DNA from 3 places in the Sporosarcina sp. P19 genome. Region 3 is predicted to be linked to each of the others. Evidence: riboswitches for the same ligand, from Rfam matches in the RefSeq annotation. Region 3 holds a riboswitch; each other region holds the start of a gene.
What was found. Region 3 has a riboswitch for S-adenosylmethionine ahead of metA (homoserine O-acetyltransferase MetA). Riboswitches for the same ligand answer to the same signal wherever they lie in the genome.
Positions count from the first base shown of each region.

Region 1 (5,661 bases), on a different contig from region 3:
TTTCTTGACCGGCTGTTGTGAGATAGTCACCGATGAAGATAGAGTTTGCAGCGTAGAGGCCTAGTGGCTGCAGGCTTCGCAAGTTGACTTCACGTCCACCCGAAATACGAATTTCTTTGCTAGGGTTGATATAGCGGAATAGGCACAGGACTTTTATGCAGTAGCGTGGATCCAGTTCTGATGTCCCTTCTAATGGTGTTCCATCAACTGCATGCAGGAAGTTCACAGGTATTGAGTCTGCGTCCAGTTCGCGTAGGCTACGCGCCATGGAGATGATATCTTGCTTTGTTTCCCGCATGCCAACGATGACGCCTGAACATGGAGATATGCCCGCTTCTTTGGCCAACCCTACAGTGTTTACACGATCATCGTATGTATGCGATGTAGTTATACTTTCGTGATGCTCTGCGGATGTGTTCAAGTTGTGGTTGTAGCGATCTACGCCCGCCTCTTTCAAACGGGTTGCTTGGCCTGGCTTCAAAATACCTAGGCAAGCACATACCGTCATTCCTTTGTGTTTTTCTTTTATCTGCTTAACAGAATCAATGACTATGTCCAGTTCACTGTCACGCGGTCCCCGTCCACTTGCTACGATGCAATAGGTGCCCGCTTTATTAGCGGCAGCACGTTCTGCACCTTCTAGTATCTCTTCCGATTTCATCATCGCATACTTTTCGACAGGTGCTTTTGAAATGATGGATTGTGCGCAATAACCACAGTTCTCCGGACATAATCCTGATTTCGTATTGATGATCATATTCAGCTTTACCTTATTTCCGAAGTAATGTGATCGAATCGAGTACGTCGCGTGCAGTAATAATAGCAAATCTTCATCTGGGCTATTCAATATTGCGAGTGATTCCTCATCAGTTACTTCATGCCCTTCCAGTACTTGAGTAGCCAGCCTTTGGTAGTTCATTATAGCGTACGCCTCACTTTCAAGTGTTTTGAGATTCTAAACGCGAATATGCCTGACAGTACAGCCAGAATTAGATCTTTTGGCAACGGAGGCATCATCCATAGCCATGCGATCTTGTAGGTAAACACGTCTGGTGCAGCAGCCCACATCTTGTACGCAAAATACATCCAGCTTGTGCCTACTATATAGTTGATTGCCGTAGCGACCAGTGCCGCGGTTATATAAGCAGGCATGGTCTGACTTCGCTCGACAATCTTCCCGGCTACATAAGCTATTAAAATGAACGTAAGAATAAAGCCAAACGTCGGACTCAAGATCTGACCGAAGCCGCCTGAAAATTTAGCGAAGACCGGTGCACCTGCTAATCCTATTAACATATATACCGTCATAGATAACGCACCTAGACGACTGCCAAGTAATAGTCCTGATAAGATTGCGAAAAACGTTTGCAATGTAATAGGTACTCCACCAACTACTAAAAACGGCACAAAGGATGTAATATTTGCTCCAATCATCATTAATGACGCGAACATCCCACTGTATACAATGGTTAATGCACTAAACCTACTTACCGGTTGCCTCTCCGTTGCTGTCGCCATCATGTCACCTCTTTTATATTAGTTATCATAAAAACAATAATAGTTAACACACAATATGTCAACACCTTTTATTTTATAGTTAACCCATAAAAACAAATAAAAAAAGACTGCAGCAAAATGCTGACAGCCTACTTCTTCTCATCAATCTGTTCTTCTTTTTCTTTACGAAACAAAACGCTTGAGATCAAACCACTGAATATAGCAGCCGCAATTGTAATGTACACTCGCATATCATAAGCAACTTCTTCGTAATTGCTACCTATCATAATCCAAGCAATTGTACCTACAAGAACAGCGATTGGAAATGAGTATTTAAAGAATCGCATAATTCCTCACCTTTTCGAGTTGTTTCATTGATTTTAGCATATATATCGCAATTTCTCTATGCTCTAACTCCGCACTTCGAACTTCACCAAACATTCACTTGACGATATCCAACAAAGCCGCTATGATGTGGTTAGAATAATCTAAATAATTGAATAAGAAACATATCTTATCAAGAGAAGCTGAGGGACTGGCCCTTCGACGCTTCAGCAACCAGCCATATAGGCAAGGTGCTACTTCCAGCAGTCTGTCAAATTGACACTCTGAAAAGATGAGAGGGAACTAGTCATTGAGATTACAAAGCCTTCTAATATACTTGAAGGCTTTTTTTGATTAGAAAAAGCAAAGGGGAGATGGAATTATGTCATTGCTAGATAAACTACAAACAAACGTCTTAACGGCAGATGGTGCAATGGGGACGATTTTATATTCTTACGGAATTGATTACTGTTATGAAGAACTAAACGTAGAAAAGCCTGAAATTATAGAGCAGATTCACCAAGACTACATCGCAGCCGGCGCAGATATTATACAGACGAACACTTACAGTGCAAATGCGAACAAATTAGCTCGCTACGGATTAGAAAGTCGTGTAACGGAATTCAATAAAGCGGCCATTCAAATTGCAAAACGCGCAGCAGCACCTGGGGGACAATTTGTACTCGGTACAATTGGCGGCCTGCGTGGCATACGTAAAAGCGATGCTACATTGGATGAAATAGAAAAAGTCGTACTAGAACAAGCCAATGCATTATTGGCAGGTGATCCGGATGGTCTTCTATTGGAAACATATTACGACTTTGAAGAGTTATCATCTGTTGTGACAACGTTAAAGAAAATCACGGATGTTCCATTGATCGCACAAGTTTCTATGCATGATCCCGGCGTATTACAGAATGGGCTTTCATTAAATGATGCACTTCATCAACTTGAATCTCTTGGAGCAGATATCGTAGGTGTCAACTGTCGCTTAGGCCCTTACCACACGATTCAAGCATTCGATAATGTTACATTACCGGAAAAAGCATTTTTATCCGCATATCCAAACGCCAGTCTATTAGATGTGGAAGATGGGCGTATTGTCTATGAATCAGAAGCAGAATACTTCGGACGCGCTGCTGTATTACTTCGTGATCAAGGCGTTCGGTTGATCGGTGGATGTTGCGGGACAACACCTAAGCATATTAAAGCAGCGAAAACACAGTTAGCGCGACTTGCACCTATCACAGAAAAGGTCGTACATCCGGAAAAGCCTATCGTGATTCATGAAGCGGGACCTACAAAACATCAACCTCTTCATGAAAAAGCGAAAACAGAGCGTACGGTAATTGTAGAACTAGATACACCGCGCCACTTGGAAACAGAAGATTATATCAAGGGTGCAAATGTGTTATATGACGCAGGAGTTGATGCTATAACAATGGCAGATAATTCCCTTGCTTCCCCTCGCATCAGCAACATGGCGATGGGCTCAATCGTTAAGATGAAACATAATATCCGCCCGCTTGTACATTTAACGTGCCGTGATCACAATCTTATCGGCTTACAATCACATTTGATGGGACTCGATGCATTAGGCATTCACGATATCCTAGCTGTAACAGGCGATCCGACAAAAGTTGGCGACTTCCCCGGTGCAACAAGCGTCTACGATGTATCCAGCATGGAGTTATTGCAGTTAATTAAGAAATTGAATGAAGGGATTTCGTTCTCCGGTAAGCCATTGCGCAAGAAAGCAAACTTCTCTATTTCAGCAGCTTTCAATCCGAACGTACGCGTAATTGATCGAGCTGTACAACGACTCGAGAAGAAAATTGAAGCGGGTGCAGACTATTTCATCACGCAGCCGGTATACACGAAAGAAAAGATTATCGATGTATACGAAGCCACAAAACACTTGGATACACCGATCTTCATTGGCATCATGCCATTGACAAATATACGAAATGCAGAGTTCCTGCATCACGAAGTACCAGGTATCAAGCTTTCAGAAGATGTGTTGGAAAGAATGCGTGAATGTGGAGATGACCGTGAAAAATCAACTGAAACGGGTCTTGAAATCGCAAAAGAATTGATTGATACAGCAGCGCAGTATTTTAATGGGCTGTATATCATCACACCATTCCTCCGTTACGATATGACATTAGAGTTGTATGAGTATATTAAGGAAATAGATCAGAAGAAGAAGGAGAGGGAATTAACACATGCAGAGACATCCTATTGAAGAGCAACTAGACAAACGAATCCTGATCATTGATGGTGCGATGGGGACGATGCTGCAAGCGGAAGATTTCTCAACGGAAGACTTCGGCGGAGAAGAATATGATGGATGTAACGAATACCTAAGTGTGTTACGCCCCGATGTTTTAGAGAAAATTCACGATGAATATTTAGAAGCTGGTGCTGATATCATTTGTACAAATACATTTGGTGGTACCCCCCTTGTCTTAAATGAATTTTCACTCGGTCATCGTGCAGATGAAATTAATGCAAAATCTGTGGAAATCGCGAAAAAGAGTGCAGCGAAGTTTTCTACACCAGAATGGCCACGTTTTGTCGCAGGTGCGATCGGACCTACAACAAAGACGCTTTCGGTTACAGGCGGCATTACGTTCGATGAACTATCCAATGATTTCTATGTGCAGGCAAAAGCTCTTGTAGAAGCTGGCAGTGACTTGATACTGATGGAAACGAGTCAGGATATGCTAAACGTGAAAGCCGGAACGATTGGTATTAAAAAAGCGTTCGAAGAGCTTGGACGTGAAATTCCTATCATGATATCAGGGACGATTGAGCCGATGGGTACAACACTTGCTGGACAAAGTATTGAAGCGTTCTATATTTCCATTGAACATGTCCACCCACTTTCGGTCGGCTTAAACTGTGCGACAGGTCCTGAATTCATGACGGACCATTTGCGTTCATTATCTGACTTAGCGACAAGCTATGTAACTTGTTATCCAAATGCGGGATTGCCAGATGAAGAAGGACATTATCATGAGTCTCCTGAATCTCTATCGAAAAAGCTGGAAGGCTTCGCTGAAAAAGGCTGGTTGAACATGGTTGGCGGTTGCTGCGGTACAACGCCTGATCACATTCGCGCAATTCGTGAGGCAGTAAAAGATAAGTCTCCACGCAAGATGCCGGAAAATCCTCTTGGTCATGCCATTTCAGGGATTGAACCTTTGCTTTACGACGATACATTGCGTCCGTTATTAATCGGTGAACGTACAAACGTTATCGGTTCACGTAAATTCAAACAATTAATTGTAGAAGAAAAGTTTGAAGAAGCTGCTGAAATCGCACGTGCACAAGTAAAACGTGGTGCTCACGTATTGGATATTTGTCTTGCGAACCCTGACCGTGATGAATTGTACGATATGACTCGCTTCATGAAAGAAGTCGTGAAAAAAGTCAAAGTTCCTCTCGTCATTGACTCTACAGATGAAAATGTCATTGCAGAAGCATTGAAATTCTCGCAAGGTAAAGCAATTATCAACTCTATTAACTTAGAAGATGGTGAAGAACGCTTTGACGCTGTACTTCCTTTAGTAAAAAAATATGGAGCAGCTGTCGTTGTCGGAACGATTGATGAAATTGGAATGGCGGTCACGAGGGAACGTAAGCTGGAAGTTGCGTTGCGTTCTTATGATTTACTCGTCAACAAATGGGAGATTCCGCCCGAAGATATCATTTTTGACCCACTCGTCTTCCCTGTTGGTACAGGTGATGCGCAATACATCGGATCAGCTGTAGAAACAATTGAAGGAATTCGATTAATTAAAGAAAAACTTCCACGCACCTTAACGACTCTCGGTG
Region 1 covers NZ_PDYR01000006.1:155,966-161,626, forward strand. The annotation lists gene bioB (biotin synthase BioB) at 1-919, opposite strand, end outside; gene CSV74_RS08935 (biotin transporter BioY) at 919-1,518, opposite strand; gene CSV74_RS08940 (hypothetical protein) at 1,647-1,844, opposite strand; SAM riboswitch class I at 2,009-2,120, shown strand; gene CSV74_RS08945 (bifunctional homocysteine S-methyltransferase/methylenetetrahydrofolate reductase) at 2,204-4,066, shown strand; gene metH (methionine synthase) at 4,047-5,661, shown strand, end outside.
Region 1: another riboswitch for S-adenosylmethionine. It lies ahead of CSV74_RS08945 (bifunctional homocysteine S-methyltransferase/methylenetetrahydrofolate reductase); the one in region 3 lies ahead of metA (homoserine O-acetyltransferase MetA).

Region 2 (5,661 bases), on a different contig from region 3:
GGAAGATCAGTCACAAAAAGAATATCCGGTTACAGTCCACAATGATCAGTTGCTGGAACGGCTGCAACACCCTAACGCTGTGTTAGTAGATGTTCGTGAAGAAGCTGAATATGCATTTGCTCATATACCTGGGGCCCTATCTATACCTCTTGGTCAATTGGATGAACGTATGGCGCACTTGAGTAAGGACAACAAGTACTTTGTAGTATGCCGAACAGGTAACCGCAGTGATATGGCGTGCCGAAAACTAGTCGCAAATGGATTTGAACGTGTCACGAATGTAATTCCTGGCATGTCGGAATGGAATAGCGAGACAGAAAATACAACAGGAGGTATGAATAAATGAGAACCATTCAATCAAGTGAAGTAGCAAAGCGCGTTATTGCGAAGGAATCATTATTCATTTTGGATGTGCGAAATGAAGGTGCATTTGAAGATTGGAAAATCGAAGGGGAGCAAGTGCGCCATTTGAATGTACCGTACTTTGATTTATTGGATGGCATTGAAGAAATTGAAGATCAATTGCCAAAAGATGAAGAAATCCTAGTTGTCTGTGCAAAAGAAGGTTCGTCCATCATGGTGGCGGAAATCCTGGAAGAAGCAGGCTTCCCAGTAGGTTACCTTTCAGGTGGAATGAAAGCTTGGAGCGAGTATCTTGAGCCGGTGAAAATTGCCGATTTGAAATCGGGTGGCGAGCTCTATCAATTTGTCCGTCTTGGTAAAGGATGTCTTTCCTACATGGTCATGTCTGGTGGGGAAGCGGCAATCATTGACGCAACACGTATGACGGATGTGTACTTGGATTTTGCTGCGCAGCGCGGTGTCAAGATCACAAACGTACTTGATACGCACTTGCACGCTGATCATATTTCGGGTGGTCGTCAGATTGCAAAAGCCACGGGTGCAACGTATTGGCTGCCTCCGAAAGATGCAGAAGAGGCAGTATTTGAATATGCAGCGTTAGAAGGTGATACATTCATTCAGATAGGTGAAACGAAAATTGATATTCAAGCACTTTATTCGCCAGGACACACAATTGGTTCGACTTCATTTATCGTCGATGACAGCTATTTGATGACAGGCGATATTCTGTTCATTGATTCGATTGGACGTCCAGATTTAGCTGGTTTAGCGGAAGATTGGGTAGGTGATTTACGTGAGTCTTTGTATAGTCGCTATAAAAAATTATCTGAGGACTTAATAGTCTTACCTGCACACTTCATGATTATAGATGAGTTGAATGAAGATGGTAGCGTGGCGGAGAAGCTTGGCGTATTGTATGAAAAAAATCATGGCTTGAATATTCAGGATGAAAAAGAATTCAGAGAATTAGTTACTGATAACTTGCCCCCACAGCCAAATGCATATCAGGAAATTCGCCAGATGAATATGGGGAAAATCGAGCCTGATGAAGAAACGCAACGCGAGATGGAAATTGGCCCAAATCGCTGTGCGGTACGGTAACTATGTAGTTGAATTTGTAGTGAAAACAAAAAACCAAATTTAAAGGAGAAGATATATATGAGTACAACAACATTTTTAGACGCAAAAGGCCTGGCATGTCCAATGCCGATCGTACGTGCAAAGAAAGCAATGAAGGATTTGCAAGCAGGAGATATTCTTGAAATTCATACGACAGACAAAGGATCAGTGTCTGACCTGACAGCATGGGCAGCTTCGGGCAATCATGAAATCAAAGATCAGCAACAAGAGTCCGATGTCTTTAAATTCTGGATCCAAAAAGGGTAAACTACGGATAGAGGGAATTGCTGTCTCCCTCTTTCATCAGGAAGAAGGGAGAACATCATGACCATTCCATTTATTATCACGATCTTCCTCATTGGATTCGTCGGCTCGTTCCTTTCTGGAATGATGGGAATTGGCGGCGCAATTGTTAAATATCCAATGTTGCTATTTATCCCTGCACTACTGGGTTTTGCTGCGTTTACACCACATGAAGTTTCTGGGATTACTGCAGTTGAAGTGTTCTTTGCATCACTTTCAGGAGTTTTAGCGTATAGAAAGAGTAATCTGATCTTGAAACCACTCGTTCTCTACATGGGAATCAGTGTATTAGTCGGTAGTGTGATCGGTGGTGCCGGTTCTAGTATGCTAACAGAAGCTACTGTCAACGTCGTCTATGGCTTTCTAGCTGTTATGGCGGCAATTATGATGTTTATTCCGAAAAAAGGTCTCGACGATCAGCCAATCGATGAAATTACATTCAATCGCTTCGTTGCTTCTAGTGCAGCCTTTATCGTCGGCTTGGCAGCTGGGATTGTCGGAGCTGGTGGTGCATTCATTATGGTACCGATTATGCTCGTGATACTAAAAATCCCGACACGTGTTACGATCGCTACATCACTCGCGATTACGTTATTGTCATCAGTGGGCTCAGCATCAGGCAAGCTCTTAACAGGGCAAGTACCCTATGGACCGGCTCTCGTCATGATCGCCGCAAGCATCATCGCAGCTCCAATCGGTGTAAAAGTTAGCCGAAAAGTAAATACCAAAGTATTACAAAGCATCCTAGCCGCGCTAATCATGGCCTCCGCCGTAAAAATATGGTGGGACATATTCTAAATAAGCACAATCGCCAGCACATTGTTCACTGAACATGTCTCTGGCGATTTTTCGATTGTTGTCGCAAGTAGAAACATCATTAAACTCACTACGGTGCTTGTGGATGGCTCCCGCAACGTCGATTAACGGTGCCTTCTTCCCTCTTACTTTCAATTCATCATATTGAAAGTAATGCTAATTTCGAAACATTCTATTAAATTCTTGCAATAGACTAGGAATAGCCGTATACTATTTTTCAACGATGGAAAACGAATAGACACACTCTTATCAAGAGAGGCGGAGGGATTAGGCCCTGTGATGCCCAGCAACCGGCGAAAGCAAAGGTGCTACTTCCTACAAACTCTCAGCAGTTTGGAAGATAAGGGGGAATGAGCGAAAGCAGAGCCCTCTTCTTATTATGGAAGATGGGCTTTTTCTCTATATATAGTGAATCACGCTCTATGTTTTCCTTGTCTAGTCCCAGAGAGAAGATATTCGGGGCGTTTCGGTGTTCCATCAATACATGGAAAAGGGGAATGGTTATGACGAATTTACAGGCAGAAACGATACTATTACACGGAGGGCAAAAACCGGATCCAGCAACAGGTTCACGGGCTTTACCGATTCATCGTACGACTTCTTATGTATTCAGAGACACAGAACACGCACAAAACTTATTTGGCTTAAAAGAAGCAGGCAATATCTATACAAGAATTACGAATCCGACAGTAGCTGTCTTTGAAGAGCGTGTCGCACAGCTAGAAGGAGGAACAGCAGCAGTTGCGTTGTCTTCTGGAATGGCGGCGATTGCATTTTCTGTTATGAATATTGCTGAAGCAGGCGATGAAATCGTCGCAGCGAGCAATCTTTACGGTGGTACATACAATTTATTCGCTGTTACATTACCGCGCTACGGCATCACAGTGAAATTTGTTGACGCATCTGATCCAAAGAACTTTGAAGCAGCTATTACGGATAAAACGAAAGCATTGTTTGCAGAAACAATCGGTAACCCAAGCTTGCAAGTGCTGGACGTGGAAGCTGTCGCGAATATTGCACATGAAAATGGCATCCCATTGCTAGTAGACAATACATTCCCATCTCCATATGGATCAAATCCAATCGAGTACGGGGCGGACGTAGTCATCCACTCAGCAACAAAATGGATCGGCGGACACGGTACGACCATCGGTGGGGTAGCCGTTGATGCAGGGAAATTCGACTGGACACAAGGTAAGTTCCCAGGCTTTACAGAGCCGGATGAAACGTATAATGGCTTGCGTTACGGAATCGACACGGCTGCGGCAGCATTCGCAACGAAACTGCGCGTGCAATTGCTGAGAGACTTCGGCCCATGCCTGTCACCGGACAGTGCATTCAACTTGTTGCAGGGCTTAGAAACACTTCATTTACGTGTACCGCGCCATAATGAAAACGCGCAAAAGGTTGCGGCATTCCTGCAAGATCATCCAGCAGTTGAATGGGTAACCTATACGGGTCTAGAAGATCATCCAACAGCGGAATTGGCCAACAAACATTTGAAAAATGGTTACGGCTCAATTATCGTATTTGGTATTAAAGGTGGACGCGATGCAGGAAGACAAGTAATCGATAATGTAGAAATTTGGTCTCACGTAGCGAATGTGGGGGATGCAAAGTCATTAATCATTCATCCGGCATCTACTACTCATCAGCAGTTGTCTGCGGAAGATTTGAAAAATTCCGGTGTCAGCGAAGAGCTAATCCGCTTGTCTGTGGGGTTGGAGTCAGTAGACGATATTATCGCAGATTTGAAACAAGCAATCGAAAAAGCCGCAAACTAATACAAAAAAATGAACACTACGCATGTGCGCAGTGTTCATTTTTTATTTTCGTTTGATTTTTCTTCGCTCTTCCTTCAAAGATTTAAATAGCGAAGTGACCATCATGATCAGTATGATGGAGAATGGTAAGGCGGCTATGATGATGACGTTTTGAAGAGCATCCAAACCACCAACGTATAACAGAATAATCGCGATGGAAGACTGAATGACACCCCAGACGACTTTCAAGTTATTAGGTGGAGTCAATGAACCATATGACGACTGCATACCTAATACGAATGTAGCCGAATCCGCTGATGTAATGAAGAATGATGTAATCAGTAAAATAGCGACCACTGAAATGACGAATGACCAAGGCAATCCGCTGAACATCTCAAAAATCGTCAACTCTGTTGCAGTGGATGCTAAATCGATAATGCCGGCTTTTTGTGTTTCAATAGCTGTCGTACCAAACGCTGAGAACCAAATTGCACTCAATACAGTTGGCACAACGAGAACTCCGATCATGAATTCGCGAATCGTTCTTCCTTTTGAAACGCGGGCGATGAACATGCCGACAAATGGTGACCAAGCTATCCACCAAGACCAGTAGAATAGTGTCCAGTCATTCAACCATGAACGATTTTCAGGTGTAAGTGGTGCTGTTCGGAAACTCATACGAATGAGGTTTTCTAAATAACCACCAATAGAATCAGTGAACATATTGAAAATCAGCAATGTTGGACCGAGTGCAATGATAAAGACCAACAAGGTTAGAGCTAATACCATATTCGTATTCGATAAAATTCGAATCCCTTTTCCGAGGCCGCTCCAAGCGGATAGTAAGAATAATACCGTAACGATCGCAATGATAATAAACTGAGACCAGAAACCGATTGGAACACCGAATAAGTAATTCAATCCAGCGTTAATCTGAACCGCTCCGAAGCCGAGTGATGTGGCGACGCCGAAAACTGTAGCGAAAACTGCGAAGACGTCAATTACGGTTCCGAGTTTGCCGTCTACGCGATCACCGAAAATCGGGCGAAGTGTGGAGGAGATTAAACCAGGCTGGCTTTTGCGGAACTGGAAGTATGCTAGCGCTAAAGCTGTCATACCATATATAGCCCATGCGTGGAATCCCCAATGGAAGAATGTTGAACGCATCGCTTCTTTATACGCTTCTTTTGTTTCGATAGGTGCAGTAGCTGAACTTACCGCATAGTGCGAAAGAGGTTCCGCAGCTCCGTAGAACACCAGTCCAATACCCATACCCGCAGAAAACAGCATGGCGAGC
Region 2 covers NZ_PDYR01000008.1:49,452-55,112, reverse strand. The annotation lists gene CSV74_RS10025 (sulfurtransferase TusA family protein) at 1-346, shown strand, start outside; gene CSV74_RS10020 (MBL fold metallo-hydrolase) at 343-1,464, shown strand; gene CSV74_RS10015 (sulfurtransferase TusA family protein) at 1,522-1,749, shown strand; gene CSV74_RS10010 (sulfite exporter TauE/SafE family protein) at 1,807-2,583, shown strand; SAM riboswitch class I at 2,845-2,948, shown strand; gene CSV74_RS10005 (O-acetylhomoserine aminocarboxypropyltransferase/cysteine synthase family protein) at 3,105-4,385, shown strand; gene CSV74_RS10000 (glycine betaine uptake BCCT transporter) at 4,428-5,661, opposite strand, start outside.
Region 2: another riboswitch for S-adenosylmethionine. It lies ahead of CSV74_RS10005 (O-acetylhomoserine aminocarboxypropyltransferase/cysteine synthase family protein); the one in region 3 lies ahead of metA (homoserine O-acetyltransferase MetA).

Region 3 (5,661 bases):
AAAAAACATCTTTAATTGAACTGAGTGAAAGGAATTTGCTTAAGTCGTCTAAAGAGAAGAAGTACAGATAAAAGTGTTATAGTGAGCTTATACTATTCGTGAAGAGGAGTGTTGGAAATTGAAAAAATTAGAATCTCTAGAGCAATTTGAGCAACTTAAACAGGAAGAAAGAGTAATTTTCTTATTCACTGCAGACTGGTGTCCAGATTGTAGAGTGATTGAACCATTCTTGCCTACACTAGAAACTGAGTTTGCAGAGTATGAGTTCATCTCGGTTGATCGTGATGAATTTATAGACCTTTGCAGTCAGTTGGATATATTCGGTATTCCTAGTTTCGTGGCATTTAGCGAAGGAACAGAAAAAGGTCGTTTGGTAAGTAAGAATCGTAAAACTAAAGAAGAGATTGAGGAGTTTATTAATAGTTTAACGTAATGCAATAATTCTCTGTGAGTGGATCAAGAGACAATCAAACAAAAGGACTGAAGACAACTGTAACTGTTGTTTTCGGTCCTTTTTTATAAGAAAAGATTCTACAATAGTTCTTATATATTTGTATTATGTGAAATCTTTCAGCTGCTCTATAAGGATTTTTGCGCCTCGTGGACTGATGTATAGACCGTTCGACAATTGCTTGTTTTCATCCATCACATCGCCGGTGATAAAACATGCTCTGTTGACCTGATATTTTCTCAATATAATTCTGTCATCCTCTACGAAAATTTCGATAGGGTCACCTTGATCGAGCGACATAGAATTCCGAAGTTCTTTTGGAATGACAATCCTGCCGAGATGATCAACTTTACGAACTATACCTAAAGATTTCATAAGCTCCTCCTCGAAGAAAAGTAGTTGGTATTTTCTATTATACACAAAAATAGACCATCTACAATTTACAAAACTAAAATGCGCAGAACAATTTGATAATTCTGCTATACAATTAAATTATTAATGCTATAATAGTCAGTAATTAAATATTTCTTATCAAGAGAAGCTGAGGGAATTGGCCTGATGAAGCTTCAGCAACCTCTGTGCATACAGGAAGGTGCTACCTCCAACAAGATTGTTGTCTTGAGAGATAAGAACGGTGAACAGTCAACCCTCATTTTCTTATCTAATAGAAATGAGGGTTTTTTGTATAGAATTAGTAATAATAGAACGTTAAGGGGGAAATAGTATGCCGATTAATATACCGAAACATCTACCAGCAGGAGAATTATTGAAAGAAGAGAAAATCTTTATTATGGATGAAGAACGTGCCACAACACAGGATATCCGTCCAATCAATATTTTGATTTTGAACTTGATGCCTGAAAAAGAGAAGACCGAGTTACAATTGCTTCGATTGCTTGGAAATACACCATTACAAGTGAATGTCACATTCCTCAATACAGCATCCTATGTTTCAAAAAACGTCAGTCAGACTCATTTAGAAACCTTCTATACTACGTTTGAACATGTTAAAGCTCGTCGTTTTGACGGTATGATCATCACAGGTGCGCCAATCGAACTTTTACAATTTGAAGATGTAGTCTATTGGAAAGAGTTAAAAGAGATCATGGAATGGACAAAAACGAACGTTACATCAGTGCTCCATATTTGCTGGGGGGCACAAGCGGCCCTTTATCATCATTACGGAATTGACAAGTTCGAGTTATCAAAGAAATGTTTTGGAGTATTTTCACATGATATTACCGATCCGACAGTGAACTTGGCACGCGGATTCAATGATGTATTTGTAGCGCCACACTCACGCCATACGGGGGTTTCATTAGAAGAAATAAAGAGTCATCCCGATTTGACTCTACTTTCCGCTTCTGAAGAGGCAGGTGCATTCATTGTGATCTCAAATGACGCAAAGCATATTATGGTAACTGGACATTTAGAGTACGATGCACATACCTTGGGGGATGAATATGCTCGCGATGTAGAAAAAGGTTCTGATATTGACATTCCTGTAAATTATTATCCGAATGATGATCCATCAAAAGAACCTATGAATACTTGGCGTTCCCACACGCATTTATTATTCTCTAATTGGCTTAATTACTACGTCTACCAAAAAACTCCTTACAACTGGAGTTAAAAGAATTGCAGTATAAATTCCTATAGTTTGCACATACTCCGACTACTGGAGGTGTATGCAGTGAACATAAATGAATTTTGGGAATTGGCTTTTTGGGAAATGACTTTACGAACGGTGATTTCATTTATTGTACTGTTGATCTTAGCGCGCTTCATGGGGAAGAAACAAGTGTCTCAGCTGACTTTCTTTCATTATGTAACAGGCATAACGATTGGTTCGATTGCAGCCAACTTGGCGGGAGAGTCTGAAACACCTTTCTTAAATGGCTTATATGGAATGGTTTTATGGGCAGTGTTAACGATTATTGCTAACTTTTTATCATTCAAATCCATCAAACTTCGCGTATTACTCGATGATAAACCGATAATTGTCATTCAAAATGGAAAAATTCTAGAAGGTTCCATGCGTAAATTACGGTTGAGTTTCAATGATTTAAATATGTTGCTTAGAGAGCAGTCGGTATTTTCAATGAAGGATGTCAATTACGCGATATTCGAAACAAATGGTAATTTGAGTGTCATGCTAAATGAGGGTGAGAAATATGCGACAAAGAAAGATGTCAAAGCACCATCACCAATGCCCAAATATATTCCGACTGAAATTATTACTAATGGGAAAGTAGAAGAGAAAAGTATGCGAGAGCTTCAATTGACCGATACTTGGCTAACAGAACAATTAAAAAAGCAGGGGATTTCTAAGCCTGAGCATGTTCTCTATGCAGAAATTCAGACAGATGGTAGTTTATATATTAATACATTAAAATCGACTTAACGTGGAGAGCTCTGACATAATCAGAGCTCTTCGCGTTTTTATAATATTTCCCAATTTCTTTGTTTGGCCACAGTAGCAAGTTTTTCATCTGGACGAACTGCTACAGGAGAGCCAACTTTCTCTAAAACTGGAAGGTCGGAAATGCTGTCTCCATAGGCAAAGCTATTGTCCCAGTCGATAGTTTCTCCTAGTAGTGCTTGGTAAATTTGTTCGTTTTTACGTGTACCTTGAATATGTAATAAGGGCTGATCCATTGCAAGTTGTTCGCCATTTGAAGGGATGTCTGTGCCAATAATTCGATCAAATATCAGGTGACTTGTAACTGCTTTTAAGAAAGGAGTATAGGCTCCAGAAACGAGCAAGACATGGTATCCATCTTTTCGGTGCTTTTCCAGTCGATTGATGACTTGTTCGTTAAAGTCCGGCATCATAACGTTATGCATGCCTTTGAAAAACTCATGTAGTTCCTTCATCGTTAATGAGTCTAAGGCTTTAAGATAAAGATGCATCGAGCGCTCTTTCATGACAGATTCAGGCAGTATTTTTAATTTATAGCGAATGTAAAGTGGTAATATCGAACGATAGAACTTTCTATAATACTGCTTGTACGTAGGATGATTTTTTAATTGCTCCATGAGTAATTTAAAGGTTTCTTTAGTGTACAACGTACCATCAAAATCAAAGATCGCAACTTTCATATAGACACTCCTCTTTTGTATGCTTCTACTTAGTATACAAATATAACGAGTGTAAAAGCAAAAAGCAGATGGAGAAAAACTCCATCTGCTTGAATCGTTAACTTATTGAAGGTTGTTTGGCATACCCGGTTGACCTTGCGAAGGCGCAAAAGAATTAAGTAACATATTCATATCCTGATCATTTAATTGTGGAACTTGATAATATTGATGTTTGTTTTGGTAAATGGACAACTCATATGCCATTTCTATACAGTTGGGCACAGAATCTGCAAGTACACGGCGAACGACTGGATTACATACTTCTAATGAAGCAGCCGTTTTGCCTGTAGCGCCTTCTTTTGTAGCGCCCAACAAAAAACCGGAGATGATTTCATCACTAATTTCACCTGTAGATTGAATAGGTTTAGACGGTGCTTTTTCTTTCATGCCGTAAATGAAATCGCTGCCTGCTTTCATTTGATAGCGCTGTGTAGGATGTGAAGGATCTTTGCCTGTCTTAAAACTTTCGACAAGGATATTGTACTCATCCAGCGTGAATCGGTATTGTCGATCAAGAATATCGAGAAGTTCTGGATCTTGGACATGTGGACGTAAAATCATTGCTTGATTCAATGCTCCAACGGTCGCGCTTAATATCTCTTTAACATCAAATAACTCATGTCCCCCGTGATTCATCGATGGGGGTACCTGTCCACCTTGCATGTGTTGAGATGTTTCAAATTGATTTGTCAAATTTATTTCCTCCTTCAGTTGTCATGTACATCGAGAGTAGTATGTGAAATCATCGAAATCCTATACATATGAAATGGCATTCACGACTCATGCATAGTTCGTAACGCAACATCATATCATAAGGATAGAACTCAAGAAGGGTAGTGGGGATACATGCAGATTCATGTAGTTTCGCAAGGGGAGAGTTTATATGAAATTGGTAACATATACGGTGTGCCATACGAGCAAATAGCAGATGCTAATGAATTAGAAAGCGAAATACGATTAGCTGTGGGACAAGCGCTTGTCATTCCAATAATAGGTTCTTATTACTGGGTGCGACCTGGAGATAGCCTATATACAATTGCACAGAGATATGGTTTAACAGTTGCGCGCTTGGCGCAAATTAATGCAATCGACCCTACTAGAAGGTTAATGATCGGTCAGCGTTTGTATATACCACAAGAAGTGAAAACGTTGATTGATTCATTATTATATGTAGAACCGCGTAATCCTGTCAGTCAAGATATGCTGGCGGAAGTTCGTGAACGTGTGGATGGTCTCACGTATCTCGCGATGTTTAGTTATGAAGTACAACGTGACGGTTCACTCAAAGCACCAGCTCTAGCAGATATTCCGACTATCGCCAAAAATGCAGGTACTGAAAATATACTAGTGCTGACGAATTTAGAAAACTATTCCTTCAGTGCGGATTTAGCGCATGTAATTTTTACCGATCAAGCTGCACAAAACCAAATGATTCAAAGTGCCATTGAAGTAGCAAAAGAAATCGGCTATAGTGATATTCACTTCGATTTTGAGTTATTATTCCCTGAAGATCGCGAATTATACAATCAATTATTACGTAATGCGCGTGATCAAATTCATAAAGCGGGCCTGACAATTTCCACAGCACTTGCACCAAAAGCTGGGGAAGTAACGACAGGTATTTATGGCGCCCATGATTATAAAGCACATGGAGAGATTGCAGATTTCGTTGTATTGATGACGTATGAATGGGGATATACGTATAGTGCACCACAAGCTGTGAGCCCAATCGGTCCAGTCACAAAAGTAGTGGAATATGCCGTAAGTCAAATCCCGAATGAAAAAGTGTTTTTAGGACAAAATCTATACGGTTATGATTGGACAGCTCCATTTGGTCAATCGGACAGTAAAGCTGCCAGAGCATTAAGTCCACGGATGGCGACTAATCTAGCAATCGAGCAGAATGTCGCTATTGAATACGACGCATTAGCCCAAGCGCCACATTATACGTATTACGATGAAACTGGAACCGAACATGAAGTGTGGTTTGAAGATGCACGAAGCATCAACGAAAAGTTTAACTTGCTGAAGAAATTTAAGTTGCGTGGAATCATGTACTGGAAACTCGG
Region 3 covers NZ_PDYR01000009.1:54,851-60,511, reverse strand. The annotation lists gene CSV74_RS10840 (thioredoxin family protein) at 119-433, shown strand; gene CSV74_RS10835 (AbrB/MazE/SpoVT family DNA-binding domain-containing protein) at 557-826, opposite strand; SAM riboswitch class I at 977-1,083, shown strand; gene metA (homoserine O-acetyltransferase MetA) at 1,176-2,084, shown strand; gene CSV74_RS10825 (YetF domain-containing protein) at 2,151-2,855, shown strand; gene CSV74_RS10820 (HAD family hydrolase) at 2,894-3,553, opposite strand; gene CSV74_RS10815 (spore coat protein) at 3,656-4,291, opposite strand; gene CSV74_RS10810 (LysM peptidoglycan-binding domain-containing protein) at 4,439-5,661, shown strand, end outside.